One region of the Gordonia sp. G4 genome, then DNA from elsewhere that is predicted to be linked to it. Evidence: predicted binding sites of a transcription regulator. Region 1 holds the regulator's gene; the other holds the start of a gene.
What was found. Region 1 encodes HspR, which represses chaperone genes until heat shock. Its sites were predicted from a motif close to ANNTGAGTNNNNNNNACTCANNT; they were not measured.

Region 2: the regulator HspR is predicted to act here: its motif matches at 6,490-6,512, upstream of clpB (ATP-dependent chaperone ClpB).

The regions. Positions count from the first base shown of each region.
Region 1 covers NZ_CM173442.1:843,510-851,424, forward strand. Annotated here, with positions in the region: partial or broken gene AC3B5T_RS03545 (FAD-binding oxidoreductase) at 1-897, shown strand, start outside; gene AC3B5T_RS03550 (hypothetical protein) at 904-1,983, opposite strand; gene AC3B5T_RS03555 (hypothetical protein) at 2,081-3,166, opposite strand; gene AC3B5T_RS03560 (SRPBCC family protein) at 3,180-3,647, opposite strand; gene AC3B5T_RS03565 (heat shock protein transcriptional repressor HspR) at 3,752-4,150, opposite strand; gene dnaJ (molecular chaperone DnaJ) at 4,154-5,353, opposite strand; gene grpE (nucleotide exchange factor GrpE) at 5,463-6,095, opposite strand; gene dnaK (molecular chaperone DnaK) at 6,092-7,915, opposite strand, start outside.
Region 2 covers NZ_CM173442.1:678,587-686,501, reverse strand. Annotated here, with positions in the region: gene AC3B5T_RS02835 (DUF427 domain-containing protein) at 1-82, shown strand, start outside; gene AC3B5T_RS02830 (TerD family protein) at 117-1,412, opposite strand; gene AC3B5T_RS02825 (cytochrome P450) at 1,567-2,805, opposite strand; gene AC3B5T_RS02820 (glycoside hydrolase family 15 protein) at 3,012-4,907, shown strand; gene AC3B5T_RS02815 (glucose-6-phosphate dehydrogenase) at 4,982-6,424, opposite strand; gene clpB (ATP-dependent chaperone ClpB) at 6,582-7,915, shown strand, end outside.

The sequences.
Region 1 (7,915 bases):
AAATTCGGGGTCGAGCCCGAGCACTACCACGTGATGTACGCGGCCCTGATGGGCGAGTTCGGCAGCCTCATGGCCGGTTACTGGGACGCCGAGACCGAACAGACCATCTCGCAGGCCATGATGCTGGTGACCGGGGTGATGCGGGGCGCCGCCGAGAGCGCGACCCATCCCGCGCGCTGGACCGCCGAAGTCGTCGAGAAGTACCGGATCACCCGCGACCTGGCGGTCGTCCGGCTCCTCGCCCATTCGCCGCTGACGTTCAACACGGGCCAGTACCTCGAGGTGCACACCCCGCAGTGGCCGAAGCAGTGGCGCAACTTCTCCCCCGCCATCCCGCCCAACCCTGCGGGCGAACTGGAGTTCCACGTCCGCGCGGTCCCCCGGGGAACGGTGAGCACCGCGATCGTGAGCGAGACCAGCGTCGGCGACGTGTGGACCCTCGCCCAAGGGCACGGCACGCTGCACGTCGACCGCGACAGCAAGGTCCTGATGGTCGCGGGCGGCACCGGACTCGCTCCCCTGCGCGCACTGCTGATCGAGATGTCCGCACGCGCCGACTCGCCGGAGACGCACATCTTCTACGGGATGCGCTACCCGGGCGAGCTGTACGACCTGACGGTGCTGCGCCGCATCGCGTCGACCAATCCGTGGCTGCGCGTCACCGCCGTGTCCGAAGAGCAGACCGATCCGTGGTGGATCAACGCGGTGGCGACGCCCGCCGAACTCGGTGTCGACCACGAGATCGGCACACTCGCCGACGCGGTGGCCCGGTCCGGCAACTGGGAGGACCGCCAGGTCCTGATCGCGGGGTCACCCCAGATGATCGAGAACACCCGACGCACCCTCATCATCGCCGGTGTGCGGGCCAGCCGCATCCAGCACGACCCCGTGTTCTAGGGCCGCTCAGGGGACTTCGAGACTCGGTTCGCCACCGGCCGGAGCCGAGTAGACGGTCTCGGTCTCGGTCACGGTCTCCGTCTCGGCAGCCGACTCGGTCACCGTCTCCGTCCGCGTGACCGGGCGGGGAGTGCTCGTCACGGTCGTCGTGCGGACGTCGGTCGCCGTCTCGGTCTCGGTGACCGTCGCCTGTTCGGTCGAGGTGACCGCCGCCGGCGTCTCGGTCACCGTGACGGGGGCGGCGGGTTCGGCGATGCTCGACTCGGCGGTCAGGAGCAGGGTGATCCCGACGGCACCCAGGAACACGGCGGCACCGATCGCGGCGCCGACGAACCACCAGCGGCGACCGGTCGACGTCCGGGTGGCGACGGCCGTGGCCGGCGCGACCACCGCGGCGTCGGCCGCGCCGAGGGCAGAGGCGAGAGACGGGTTGTCCGCGACCGTGACCGGGCGCTGCGCCGCGTACTCGAACGCCGGCGCGATCCCGGGGAGCTGCGCACCCGGGCCGACCACGATCACCGAGGTGACGTCTCGACCACGCGGCAGCCCGCTGACCGTCGTCGCGAGCCGCGACGCGGCGTCGGGGTCGGTGACCGAGGCGATCTCACCCGGCGCGAAGTCGGCGGTGCCGAGGACCGCGCCCGACGCGGTGTCGACGGTCGCCAGCGTCGTGCCGGCCGCGGGTGCCGCGTTGCGATCGAGGTCGACGACGGCGACCACACCGCCGCGGGTCGAGTAGGTGCAGGCGATCTCGGCCAGTGCCGCGGCGTATCCGGTGACGACGACCTTGTCGCTCCAGGACGGCCCCGTGGCCGCGCCCGGCGCGAAGACCCGGGCCAGATGATCGCGGACGTCCGCACGCGACGCCGAGATGCCGATCCGATCGACCTCCACCGGGACGGAGTCGACGAGTTCGACGATGGCGGCCTCGGCACCGGCGGCCGACGCGTCGGGGAGGTCCACGAGGTTGCTCGCCAGGATGTGTCCGTCGGCGTCACGAACCACCGAGCTGATCTGGTCGTCGACGACGGAGATGCCCAGAACCACGAACCCTGGCAACGGACCGGTTCCCGGTACCTCGGACATGGTTCACCTCCCGTCGCCGGCCTGCTGCGGCGTCCTGACCCGCTAGCCTAGCGGCTGGCGTGTAGAGGGGGGCACCCGACCGTGTCCGGTGTACTGCTCAGATCGGCTCGGCGGCATGCTGGGTGTAGGCGGCGACGCGGACCGCCTCGTCGGTTTCCAGGCCCGCCCCCAGGGCTCCTCCGACGGTCGCGAGTGAGCAGGTCAGCCAGGCGACCTCCAGATAGTCGGTGAAGCCGGCCGGGTGTCCGAGGGTCGAACTGAACACCTCCGGCACCACGAGGCACATCGCGCCGAGCGCGGACAGCACGAACAGTGCCGCGTAGAGGGCTGCGACACCGAGGGCCACCGTGATCACGGTGACGATGTTGAACAGCGCCACCTGTTCTCGCGTCTGTCGAGAGCAGCCGCGTTCCCAGAGGTCGGCACCGATGATCAGCGTCGCGGTGATGGCGATGATGGATCCGAGCGCGACACCGGTGAGTCGAATCCCGCCGAAAGTGTCTGCGAGCAGCCAGATGTCGGCGGTCACCAACGCGAAGACCCCGGCCGCGATCGCTCCGGTGAGCGCGCGGGTGAGGCCGAGTGCGAGACGCCACGGGCGGTTGGCCCGCACCATGCCGGTGAGCAGGCGCAGGTTGCCCGTCAGGACGCGCGCGGTGAAGGCGGTGCCCTCGTCGTCGACGTCGGTCCCGAGCTGACGGACACGGTGGCGCAACGCCGATCGCGCCGGCGACTTCTGGTGTTCGCGAAGGTCGTCGGCGTCGGCGCCGAGGAGTTGCCCGACGAGTCCGGTGATGATCGCGCGGGTCCGCTGTCGCACGCCGGTCGCGCCGAGCGCGGGCACCGAGAGGACCGCGACGCCGTGCACGGCGTTGGCATGCGCCACGACCGGGCGCTTGCCGACGTGCAGCGGAAGGTCGGTCAGGTGGACCACCAGGTCCCATTCACGTTCGAGCAGAAGGTCTCTCGTGGCATCGACGATCTCGGCGTCGCCGGCCGGCGGCTGCACGAGTCCGGCCTCGACGAGTTCGATCTGCCATCGGGCGCCCGGGAACGTCGTCTGGACGTGTTCGGTCAGACCGTCATCGACGAGTTTGCGCGCGAGACCGATGGCCTGGCCGGGCGCTCCGACGATGCCGAGGACGACGACGGGCTGAGCCGGCGAGTCGGCGGAGGAGTCCATCTGCGGCCGGGGTTCAGGCGAACCGGGCCGCCAGCGCCCGGAGCGTGCCCTCGATCCCCTTGCCGTTCTTCTTGTCGTAGCCGATGAGTTCCATGACCTTCGGCACCCGGAGTGTCGAGTAGTCGAACGTCTCGGTGACGGCGGTGGTGGTCGGCGAGGTCGATTCGAGCTCCCACCGCCAGCGGTGGCCCATCGGATGCTGCCACTCGACGACCCGGTCGGGTTCGAAGTCGGTGACGGTCGAGGTGATCTTGTACGGCACGCCGAACTGCTTCATCCCGACGCTGAAACGCGCGCCGCGGGTCAATGTCTCGGGCCCGCTGACGGGGGTGTCGCGCACCGTGCCGGAGCCGTCGAGTTCGGGATGGCGATGGGGGTTCGACACGAGCGCGAACACATCGGCGGCCGGGGCGTTCACCACCACCCGACGCGAGACCTTGTGGGGACCGGAGTCGACGGTGGTGACGGGTTCGGAAGCCATGCGGTCAACGTTACGCACGTCGACCGGCTCGCGTCGAAAACTGCGCCCGGGCGCCACGACGCCGGGCCCGATCGGATGTCGGGCCCGGCGAGGGGTGTGATGAGTCAGTCGGTGGTGCGCTTACGTCGCGGCTGCCATACGACCAGGGCGTTGGTGCGCGGCACCGGGACGAGTTCGCCACCGCGGCGGGTCCGCGACGCCTGCACCTCGTCGGTGAGCTCGCGAACCCGGTGCTGGAGAGCCTCCACCTGATTGCTCAGGTCGATGATGCGCTTGATGCCCGCGAGGTTGACGCCCTCCTCCTGCGAGAGACGCTGGATCTCCCGCAGGAGTTCGACGTCTCGGGACGAGTAGCGGCGACCGCCACCACTCGTCCGCTGCGGGGTGACCAGCCCCAGACGGTCATAGGTCCGCAGGGTCTGCGCGTGCATGCCGGCGAGTTCGGCGGCGACCGAGATCAGAAAGGTCGCGCCGTCGGCGTCGAAGTTCTTCTGACCGGCCATCACTCATCGCCCCCAGTCCGCCCGCGGGTCGAAACCGCTTGCCCGCTCGGCCTGATCGTAGGCGCGCATCGCCTCGACCGCTGCCTCGTCGAGTTTGTTCGGCACCGCGACCTTCACGGTGACGAGCAGGTCGCCCGCACCGCCGGACCGTTTGGGCACACCGCGACCACGCACCCGCAGGGTGCGGCCGTCGGTGGTGTTCGGCGGGATCTTCACCCCTACCGAGCCCTCGAGCGTCGGGACCGAGACAGTCGCTCCGAGAACGAGTTCGGAGATCCGCACCGGCAACTGCACCCGAAGGTCATTGCCGCTGCGGGTGAACTGCTTGTGCGGGGTCACGTGCACGACGACGTACAGGTCACCCGATGGGGCCCCACGCCGCCCGGCCTCGCCCTGTCCGGCGAGCCGGATGCGTTGTCCGTCCTCGACGCCGGCGGGAATCCGCACGTTGATGGTGCGTGCGCGGACCTTCACTCCGCTTCCGTCGCAGTCGGTGCACGGATCGTCGATCCGCGAACCGGTGCCCTGGCAGTCCTGGCAGGGCTCACTGAAACCGAACGCGCCCTGGTTGCGGCTCACGAAGCCCGAACCGTTGCAGTTCGCGCACACACGCGGACTCGTTCCGGGCTTGGCGCCCGAACCGTGGCAGGTGGTGCAGGGGGACGGGCTGGTCACCCGCAGGGGGACGGTCGTGCCGAGCGCGGCATCGGAGAACGAGAGCGTCGTCTCGGTCTCGAGGTCTTTGCCGCGACGCGGACGGCTCGCCGTCGAAGTACGTTGCGTTCCGCCGCCGCGGTTGAACAGTCCGTCGAAGATGTCGCCGAAACCGCCCCCGCCGCCGCCGGTCTGCGCCCCGCCGAACAGATCGCCGAGGTCGAAGTCGTTACCGCCGGTGGTGTAGGTCGTTCCGCCGCCGGGGAATCCGCCCGGGAAGCCGTTGCCGCCGCCGCGGAATCGTCCGCCGGCGAACATGGCGCGTGTCTCGTCGTATTCCTTGCGCTTCTCGGAGTCGCCGAGCACGCTGTGGGCTTCGGACACCCGCTTGAAGCGCTCCTCGGCCGCGGTGTCACCCGGATTGGCATCCGGATGCAGCTCGCGCGCGAGCTTGCGATAGGCCTTCTTGATCTCTTCAGCCGAAGCGTCAGAAGCAACGCCCAGGTCCTTGTAGAAGTCGTGTTCTAACCACTCACGTTGTGGTGCCACCAGACGTCACCTCCTCTGAGTTCTGTTGTCTGGATGAATGTCTTGCGAAGAACCTGAGGTGCGAGGTTCGCGGTCTGCGCTCCTCGCACCTCAGGGATCGGTGTTCGCTCTATTGTGCACCGGTCTGGTCACCCGCGGGAGCGGGATCGGTGACCGTCACCATCGCGGTGCGGATCACCTTCTCGCCCAGGCGGTAGCCGCATCGGTACACCGATCCGATCACCGGATGTGCTCCGGTGCCGTCGTGTTGCACGGCTTCGTGGAGTTCGGGATCGAACTCGTCACCCGACGCACCGAAGGCCACGAGACCTTCGGCGGCCAGCACACCGGCCAGCTTGTCGGCGACCGAACGCAGCGGCCCGCTGTCGAGATCGCCGTGCTCGCGGGCACGGTCGAGGTCGTCGATGACCGGCAGCAGCTTGTCGATCAGGATCTGCTTGCCGTAGGCGACCGAGCCCTGCTTCTCCTCGGCGGCACGCCGTCGGAAGTTGGCGAACTGGGCGCGTTCACGCTGGAGGTCGGCCGTCAGTTCGGCGACGCGTGCATCCGGTTCGTCGGGTGCGGCGTCGGCCTGCTCCTCGCCGACCTGTGACTCGTCGACGACCGGTCCGGCGTCGGCCGGGCCGGGTCCGGCGGCCGGCTCGTCGCGCACCTCACCCGTTTCCGGGTCGATGCGACGACGGTCGGTCACCGTCACCGGCTCCTCGCCGGACCCATTCGTCGAATGGGATCCTGCGGTCACTTGTTCTCCTTGGTGTCAGCGTCGTCGACGACCTCGGCGTCGACGACGTCGGGATCGCTGTCGGCGCCGGCAGCCTCACCGTTGGGGGACTCTGCCGCGGCGTTGGCGTAGATCGCCTGGCCGAGGGCCTGCGACTCCTCCGACAGCTTCTCGATCGCGGTCTTGATCGCGGCGGTGTCGGTGCCCTTCAACGCTTCCTGCGCGTTGGAGACGGCTGCCTCGACCTTCTCCTTGACCTCCGCCGGGACCTTGTCCTCGTTCTCCTTGAGGAACTTCTCGGTCTGGTGGACGAGCGACTCCGCCTGGTTGCGGGTCTCGGCCTCCTCGCGGCGCTTGCGGTCCTCGTCGGCGTGGGCCTCCGCGTCCTTGATCATGCGGTCGATCTCGTCCTTGCTCAGGCCGGAACCGTCCTGGATGCGGATGGAGTTCTCCTTGCCGGTGCCCTTGTCCTTCGCGGTGACGTGCACGATGCCGTTGGCGTCGATGTCGAAGGTCACCTCGATCTGCGGGACACCCTGCGGTGCCGGGGCGATGCCGCCGAGCTCGAAGCTGCCCAGCAGCTTGTTGTGCGAGGCGATCTCGCGCTCACCCTGATAGACCTGGATCTGCACCGACGGCTGGTTGTCCTCGGCCGTGGTGTAGGTCTCCGACCGCTTGGTCGGGATCGTGGTGTTGCGCTCGATCAGCTTGTGCATCACGCCGCCCTTGGTCTCGATGCCGAGGGAGAGCGGGGTGACGTCGAGCAACAGCACGTCCTTGACCTCACCGCGGAGCACACCGGCCTGCAGTGCGGCGCCGACGGCGACGACCTCGTCCGGGTTGACGCCCTTGTTGGGCTCGCGGCCACCGGTCAGTTCCTTCACCAGGTCGGTGACGGCCGGCATACGGGTCGAACCACCGACGAGCACGACATGGTCGATGTCGCCGACGGAGATGCCCGCATCCTTGATGACGGCCTGGAACGGTGCGCGGGTGCGCTCCAGCAGATCAGAGGTGATCTTCTGGAACTCGCTGCGCGAGAGCTGCTCGTCGAGGAACAGCGGGTTCTTGTCGGCGTCGACGGTGATGTAGGGCAGGTTGATCGAGGTGCTCTGCGAGCTCGAGAGCTCGATCTTGGCCTTCTCGGCGGCCTCACGCAGACGCTGCAGGGCCATCTTGTCCTTGGTCAGGTCGATGCCGTTCTGGCTCTTGAACTTCTCCACGAGCCAGTCGACGACGCGCTGATCCCAGTCGTCACCACCGAGGTGGTTGTCACCGGAGGTCGCGCGGACCTCGACGACACCGTCGCCGATTTCGAGCAGCGAGACGTCGAAGGTACCGCCACCGAGGTCGAAGACCAGGATGGTCTGTTCCTTCTCGCCCTTGTCCAGGCCGTAGGCCAGGGCGGCCGCGGTCGGCTCGTTGACGATGCGGAGCACGTTGAGGCCGGCGATCTGGCCGGCTTCCTTGGTGGCCTGACGCTGGGAGTCGTTGAAGTACGCGGGCACCGTGATGACGGCGTCGGTGACGTCCTCACCCAGGTATGACTCGGCGTCGCGCTTGAGCTTCATGAGCGTGCGCGCGCTGATCTCCTGCGGGGTGTACTTCTTGTCGTCGATCTCGACGGTCCAGTCGCCTTCGCCCATGTGGCGCTTGACGGAGCGGATGGTGCGGTCGACGTTCGTGACCGCCTGGTTCTTCGCGGGCTGACCGACCAGCACCTCGCCGTTACGCGCGAACGCGACCACCGACGGCGTGGTCCGCGCGCCTTCGGCGTTGGCGATGACGGCGGCTTCGCCGCCTTCGAGCACGGCGACCACCGAGTTGGTGGTACCGAGGTC
Region 2 (7,915 bases), 160 kb from region 1:
CGATCCGCTGATCGACGCCGAGCCAGTGCGGGACCTCATCTGCTTCTACGACGAGCGGGTGGAACTGACCGTCGAGAACTGAAACCGTTCTGCTGTCCGGGGTTTCCCGAGTGCCGTCACAGCTCTCCGTGGTAGCGGTCCAGCCCCGAGCCGTTCGCCTTCTTGCTGCGTCCGGTCGGTGCCTCCTTGGCACTGAGCACCCACTTCCCGGTGCGGTCGAGAGTGGGCATCCGCTCGAAGAAGAATTTGCTGTAGCGGGTCGTCCCGTCGACCTTCAGCACACCGCCCTGCACATCGATGTGCGCAACCGTTGCCCAGAACGAGTTCTTGCTGTTGCCGACATGGACGAGGATCTCGTCGCTGTCCGGCTCGGGTAGGCCGTTCTTGCCCGGTCGTCCGTATCGGATCGCCACCCGCGGCCTGCCGAACTTGTCGATCGAACCGGCCCCGTTGTCGACGGATTGGTACACATTGACGAGGAGATCGCCGTTCTCCTTCGGTAGCACAGTGACCTGCTCGACGGCGGGCTTGTTCCCTCGTCCTGGACCGCGGCTGTCCCCGTGGTGCTCGATGAAGGGCCAACTGCGTAGGTCGCCGCGGTGGCCCTGCTCGCCGCTGATGACCACATACTTGTGCGCGACCTCGTCGCGGCAGAAGAAGTACACGTCGAGGTCTCCCTGGCCGTACTGCTTGACCCGACCGTCGGCCTCGTACACGGCGCCGCGCCCGTCCCACTCGAGGCCGACGGTGAGAACCCAATCCGAGGATCCTTTGCGAAGGTCGATGGACGCGGTCTTTTCCGTCGAGTCCTTCGTGATCGAGACCTTGACCTTGGACATGTTGATCGGTGATCGTGCTTCCGGCGCCGGTTGGGCGGCAGGTGTCGGAGGGGCCGGCGTCGCGATCTGTGTAGTCTGCTGGTTCGGCGCGTCGTCGACCACGATTCCGAAGTCGGTGGCGAAGGCGGCCAACCCCTCGCGGTAACCCTGTCCGATCGCGTCCAGCTTCCAATCTCCGTCCCGGCGATAGAACGCCACCAACTGGAGAACTGTCTCGGGGCCCGGGTCCGGTGGGGTGAACGCCCATCTGCCCGAACCCGAGATGGTCACCGTCAGCGGGCCGATCTGTTCGACAGTCTTCCGCTGTGCCTCGGTACTTGCCGCGACGACTATCCGGTCGACGTCCGGGGGCGCCGACGGCAAGTCGACGACACAAGAACTCGAACCCTGCAACCGGACTCCGGAGGAGCTGGGATTGTTGAAGAAGATCAGGTCGTCGTCCGTGCGGACCTTGTGGCCCGCAGTCAACAGCACTGCGATGAGGTCGACGTCGTCGGGCGAAACGCTGTGAACCTCGACGAGGTGCGCGGTCGTGCTCAGGGCGGTCTTGGAGCCCTTGGTGAGCTCGTCCACAGGTACTCCTCGAAAGGTGGCGATGGGGCGGGCCAATGATATGCGGGGGCGCTGTCAGGGACCACGCAGTCAGCCGACGGACATCCGACCCGTCGGTTCACGAAATGACAGCTGCCACTCCGATTGTCAGGCAACCGAATGACATTCGGCTCGATCAGCGCAGCGAGTAACGGACCGGCAGGTGCTTGAGTCCACCCACGAAGACGGTCGCGGCCAGCTCGGGCGTTCCGGCCGGTTCGATGGTGTCGAGCCGCGGGATCAACTCGGCGAAGAAGCTCCTCATCTCCATCCGAGCCAGTGCGGCGCCGAGACAGAAGTGGACGCCGTAACCGAACGACAGGTGCTTGTTGGGGAAGCGGCCGACGTCGAAGGTGTGCGGATCGTCGAAGACCTCTTCGTCCCGGTTGCCCGATGTGTAGGCGAGATAGACGGATTCACCCTTGGCGATGGGGACACCCCGCACCGAGGTGTCCTCGGCGGCGGTGCGCATGAATTCCTTGACCGGCGTGGTCCATCGGATCATCTCCTCGACCGCGGTGCCGATGAGTTCGGGTTCGCGTCGGAGACGTTCGAGTTCACCGGGATTCTCGATGAGCGCCCGTAGCCCACCGGAGATCGCGTCCTTGGTGGTGTCGTGCCCGGCGCTCGCCACGATCACGTAGTACGACGCGGTGTCCACATCGGAGAGGCGCTCGCCGTCGACGAGGCCGTTGGCGATGGCCGACGCGAGGTCCTCGGTGGGCTGAGCGCGCCGGGAGGCGGTCAGCCTGCCGAAGTAGGCGAAGAAGTCCAGGAGTGTCGCCATTCGCTCCTCGAGGGTTGCCCCTCGCCGGTACTCGGCGTCGTCGGCACCGAACATCTCCTGTGTGAGCTGGTGCATCCGCGGAAAGTCCTCTTCGGGGAGACCCAGCAGCGAGAGGATGACGTACAGCGGGAAACCGACCGCGATCTCCTCGACGAAGTCGCACTCCGGGCCGATGTCGCGCATCCGGTCGACGTAGCGCTTGGCGAGCTCGTCGACGCGCGACTGCAGATCCCGCAGGGCCTTCGGTCGGAACCAGTCGGCGCCGATCGCGCGGACCTTGCGGTGATGAGGGTCGTCCATGTGGATCAAGGTGCGCAGTCCCGCACCGGATTCCAGCTGCGCTCGTGCGGCGTCGTCGGCGGCCGCGGTGGTCAGCACCGGTCGCGGTTCACTGAGCCACAGGTTGTTGTCGCGCTCGATGTCCATGATGTCGGCGTGCCTCGTGATGGCGTAGAACGGCCGGTACGGACCATGGTCGACGCGCGGCACCGGATCGTGCGCACGCAGGTACGCCATCGCGGCATGCAGTCGCGGCTCGTCGGTGTAGGCCTTGGCGTCGGCGAAGACGCTGGCGGCGTCGTCGGTCATGCTCGTGCCTGCGCTGCTTGTCGCCACCGATGCGTCCTTCCGTCGAGGGGTACTCCTCGCACCGAGTGTCCGATATCGGCGTGTTCGGGGTCGGCGAATGGCGAACATGCTCGCTTCACGCCCGCCGGGCACCGGTATAGAGATGACTGCCGCCCGGAGGCCCGTTCGAGGGGGTGACGGCCCATCCGGGACGAGTCACGCGCCGAATGGCGGCCATGAGCACCGCGACCGAATCCGGCGAGGACGCCACCCCGACTTCCCGCTGCGACGGCGCGACGACTGCCGACTCCACCGGCGACTATCTGCCGGTCGCCGACCACGGTGTCATCGGTGACCTCCGCACCGCGGCCGTCGTGGGAGTCGACGGGCGGATCGACTGGTTCTGCTGTCCGCGGTTCGACTCGCCGAGCGTGTTCGGCTCGTTGCTCGATGCGCACCGGGGCGGCGCCTGGACGGTGGAACCGGTGGACGGTGACGTCACCACCCGGCAGTTCTACCTTCCCGACTCCAACGTGCTCGTCACCCGCTTCCTGAGCGAGGACGGAGTCGCCGAGGTGCAGGACCTGATGCCGATCGCCAGACCACACGATCCCGACCACCGAACGCGGATCATCCGTCGGATCTCCTGTGTGCGGGGTTCCGTCCGGTTCCGCGTGACGGTCGCGCCGCGGTTCGACTACGGCCGTGCGGCACATTCCCTCGTCGTCGAGGACGAATCCCGGGTTCGCTTCGAGACCGACGACCTGGTGCTGCATCTCGTCTCGACCGTCAGCGTCGACACGGTCGACGACCGGGATGCGCTGGCCGACTTCACCGTCGAGACCGGCGAATGCGTCACGTTCGTCCTCGCTCCCGACCCCATCGGGCCGGAAGTACTCGACCACGACAGTTCTCCCGCGGTCGTCGCCGCGACCGTCGCGTTCTGGCAGGACTGGGTCTCTCGGTCCTCCTACACCGGCCGATGGCGGGAGATGGTGCATCGGTCGGCGCTCACACTCAAACTGCTGACGCATGAACCATCCGGGGCGGTGGTGTCCGCGGTCACCGCCGCACTTCCCGAGGAGATCGGCGGCGAACGGAATTGGGACTACCGCTATGTGTGGATCCGCGACGCGGCGTTCACGCTCTACGCGTTGTTGCGGATGGGGTTCACCGACGAGGCGAGTGCGTTCATGGACTGGCTGACCTGCCGATTCGACGACGGCGCTGACGTGTCGGGAGATCTGGGGCCGCTGCGATTGATGTACACGCTCGACGGCGATCCACCACCGGCCGAGACCGAGCTCGATCATTGGGAGGGTTACCGGCAGACCTCGCCGGTGCTGATCGGGAACGCCGCCGCTGATCAACTCCAGCTCGACATCTACGGCGAACTCATCGACTCGGTGTACCTGTACAACAAGTACGGACCGGGCATCTCCTATGGATCGTGGACACATCTGTGCACGGTGGCCGGCTGGCTCGTCGACAACTGGGATCGCCCGGACCAAAGCATCTGGGAGGTGCGCAGCAAGCCGCAGGACTACGTCTACTCGCGCGTGATGTCGTGGGTGGCGCTGGAGCGGATGATCCGGATGAGCCGTCAGCGCGGACTGCCCGGTGACGTCGCCGGTTGGATGAAGGCCCGCGACGACATCTTCGTACAGATCATGGAGCGGGGTTGGAACGACGAGGTGGGAGCGTTCGTCCAGACCCTCGATTCCGACCGCCTGGACGCGGCACTGTTGCTGATCCCCGCCGTGAAGTTGTTGTCGCCCACCGACGATCGGTTCCTCAGCACTCTCCAGCGGATCGAGGAAGAACTGGTGAGCGACTCCCTGGTGTTCCGGTACGACACCGACGGCGGGCACGACGGCATCGACGGAGCCGAGGGTACCTTCTCGCTGTGCTCGTTCTGGTACGTCGAGGCGCTCACCCGGACCGGCCGTCTGGGCGACGCGCGTCTCGCGCTCGAGAAGATGTTCACCCACGCCAACCACCTCGGCCTGTACGCCGAGCAGGTGGGTCTGACCGGTGAACAACTGGGCAACATGCCGCAGGCGTTCACCCACCTCGCGCTGATCAGCGCGGCCATCAACCTCGATCGGCAGCTTGGTGATTGATTCAGGTGCCGCGGATCCGGTTGCGGTTTATCCCGACAACCGGGAAAAACCGCAACCGGATCTGACTCTCGTCCTCAGATCCAGCCGGACCCGCCGCACAGGTCGTCGGCGGCCGCGGGGCCGGTCGACCCTGCCGCATATGGTTGCGGTGCAGGCGGATTCGTCAGTACCGGTGCCGCGACCTCCCAGACATGTGCGAGGCCGTCGGGCCGGGTGAACAGCGACCGGTCACCGCGCAGCACATCGACGATCAGTCGTGCATAAGGCGACAATCCGTCGGCCACCTCGTCGAGCTTCTCGGTCATGTGCGCGACGGACAGGTCGGTCCCCGAACCCGGTTCCTTGATCGTGACGGCGAGATCGATGGCACCGTCGCCGGCCAGGTCGAAGGTCAGCACGGTGCCGTCGGTCGGAGTGTCGGTCAGCGGACCGTCGGCGGGGGCGCGGAAGACCAGGCTGAGGCGTTGCGCGCTGTGGTCGAGCATCTTGCCGGTACGGAGCAGGAACGGGACACCGTGCCAGCGGTCGGTGTCGACCCACAGGCGCACCGCCGCGAACGTCTCGGTGGTGGAGTCGTCGGGGATGCCCTCGGTGTCGCGGTAGCCCTCGTATTGACCGAAGACCACCTCGGCGGGGTCGAGTGGCCGGAAGGCGGCGATGACCGACTCCCGGGCGCCGAGCAGGTCCTCGGCGCCGAGCGAGACCGGAGGTTCCATCGCGACTTCGGCCGCCACCTGGAACAGGTGCGTGACGATCATGTCCAGGAATGCCCCGGTGGCGTCGTAGAACGCGGCGCGGTCGGCGATGTCGAGGGTTTCCGGGACGTCGATCTGGACCTCCTCCACGTGCTCGCGGTTCCACACCCCGGCGAACAGGCCGTTGGCGAAACGCAGCACGTGCAGGTTCTGGGTGCTCTCCTTCCCCAGGAAATGGTCGATCCGGTAGATCTGGTCTTCGTCGAGGGATTCGTGGACCGCCTCGTCGAGGGTCCGGAATCCGCCGGGTGACGTACCGAACGGCTTCTCGTAGACGACGCGCGAGTTCTTCGCGAGACCGTGCGCGGCGATCGCTTCCGTGTAGTCGACGAAGGTGGTCGGCGGGAGGGCGAGATAGTGAACCAGCTGGGCCGTGCCGCCGATGGCGTCTCGGCTGGCGTCGATCACCTCCAGCAGGCGGCCGGGGTCGTCGGCGGTGAACCCGCCGCCGGCAAATCGAATGGTCTCGGCGAACGAGGCCCATTCGTCCGAGGACACCGACCCGTCCGAACCGAATTCCTCGACCGCGTTCTTCACGTGCTGCCGGAACTCGTCGTCAGTGCGGTCGCCCCGGCCGTTGCCGATGAGCTGCCACCCGTCCGGGAGCAGGCCTCGACGGTGGAGTTCGAACAGCGAGGGCAGGACCATCCGCTTGGCGAGGTCGCCGGTCGACCCGAAGAGAACGAAGATCACTGCCGCGTCCGTGGCGGCAGGGGCGTCGGACTGTGTCGCGTTCTCCCGGGCGGAGCTGTCTGCGGTCATGCATTCAATACTGCCGGTCGACGACGCGGCGGCACGGATAGTGTTCTAGATCACAAATCTAGTAGACCTGAGCGGAATGCACTCAACTCTAGTGGCGTTACAGACCTCGTAGGGCTCATACTTGAGCCTGTTGGACTAAAGAGAAAGGTGCACGCGAGTGGACAGCTTCACCCCCACCACCAAGACGCAGCAAGCATTGAGCTCTGCTGTGCAGGCGGCGGCCAGTGCTGGCAACCCCGACGTGCGACCGGCCCACATCCTCGTGGCACTGCTCGATCAGTCCGACGGCATCGCGTCGCCGCTGCTCAAGGCAGTGGGCGTGGACCCGTCGAGCGTTCGTGCGCAGGCCCAGGCTCTGGTCGATCGCATGCCGACGGTATCCGGCGCCAGCTCGACGCCTCAACTATCCCGCGAATCGATCGCGGCCGTCACCGCTGCCCAGCAACTGGCCGGCGAGCTCGACGACGAGTACGTCTCGACCGAGCACGTCGTCGTCGGTCTGGCGACCGGTGACTCCGATGTCGCCAAACTGCTGCACAACCTCGGTGCGACTCCGCAGGCCCTGCGCGAGGCGTTCGTCGCCGTGCGAGGCAGTGCGCGGGTCACCTCTGAGGACCCCGAATCGACCTACCAGGCTCTCGAGAAGTACTCGACCGACCTGACCGCGGCGGCCCGCGAGGGCAAGCTCGACCCGGTCATCGGCCGCGACACCGAGATCCGGCGCGTCGTGCAGGTCCTCAGCCGTCGGACCAAGAACAACCCGGTCCTGATCGGTGAACCCGGTGTCGGCAAGACCGCCATCGTCGAAGGACTCGCCCAGCGCATCGTCGCCGGCGACGTGCCGGAGTCGTTGCGCGGCAAGACCGTCATCTCCCTCGACATGGGTTCGATGGTCGCCGGTGCCAAGTACCGCGGTGAGTTCGAGGAACGCCTCAAGGCCGTGCTCGACGAGATCAAGGGATCGGCCGGCCAGGTCATCACATTCATCGACGAGCTGCACACGATCGTCGGCGCCGGTGCGACAGGCGATTCCGCGATGGACGCGGGCAACATGATCAAGCCGATGCTCGCCCGTGGTGAGCTGCGGCTGGTCGGTGCCACGACCCTCGAGGAGTACCGCAAGTACATCGAGAAGGATGCCGCACTCGAGCGTCGGTTCCAGCAGGTGTACGTCGGCGAGCCGTCGGTCGAAGATGCCATCGGCATCCTCCGCGGCCTCAAGGACCGGTACGAGGTGCACCATGGTGTGCGCATCACCGACTCCGCATTGGTCGCCGCCGCAACGCTTTCCGATCGCTACATCACGTCGCGGTTCCTGCCCGACAAGGCCATCGACCTCGTCGACGAGGCCGCGTCGCGGTTGCGGATGGAGATCGACTCGCGCCCCGTCGAGATCGACGAGGTCGAGCGGATCGTCCGTCGGCTCGAGGTCGAGGAGGTCGCCTTGCAGAAGGAGACCGACGCGGCGTCGAAGGACCGGCTCGAGAAGCT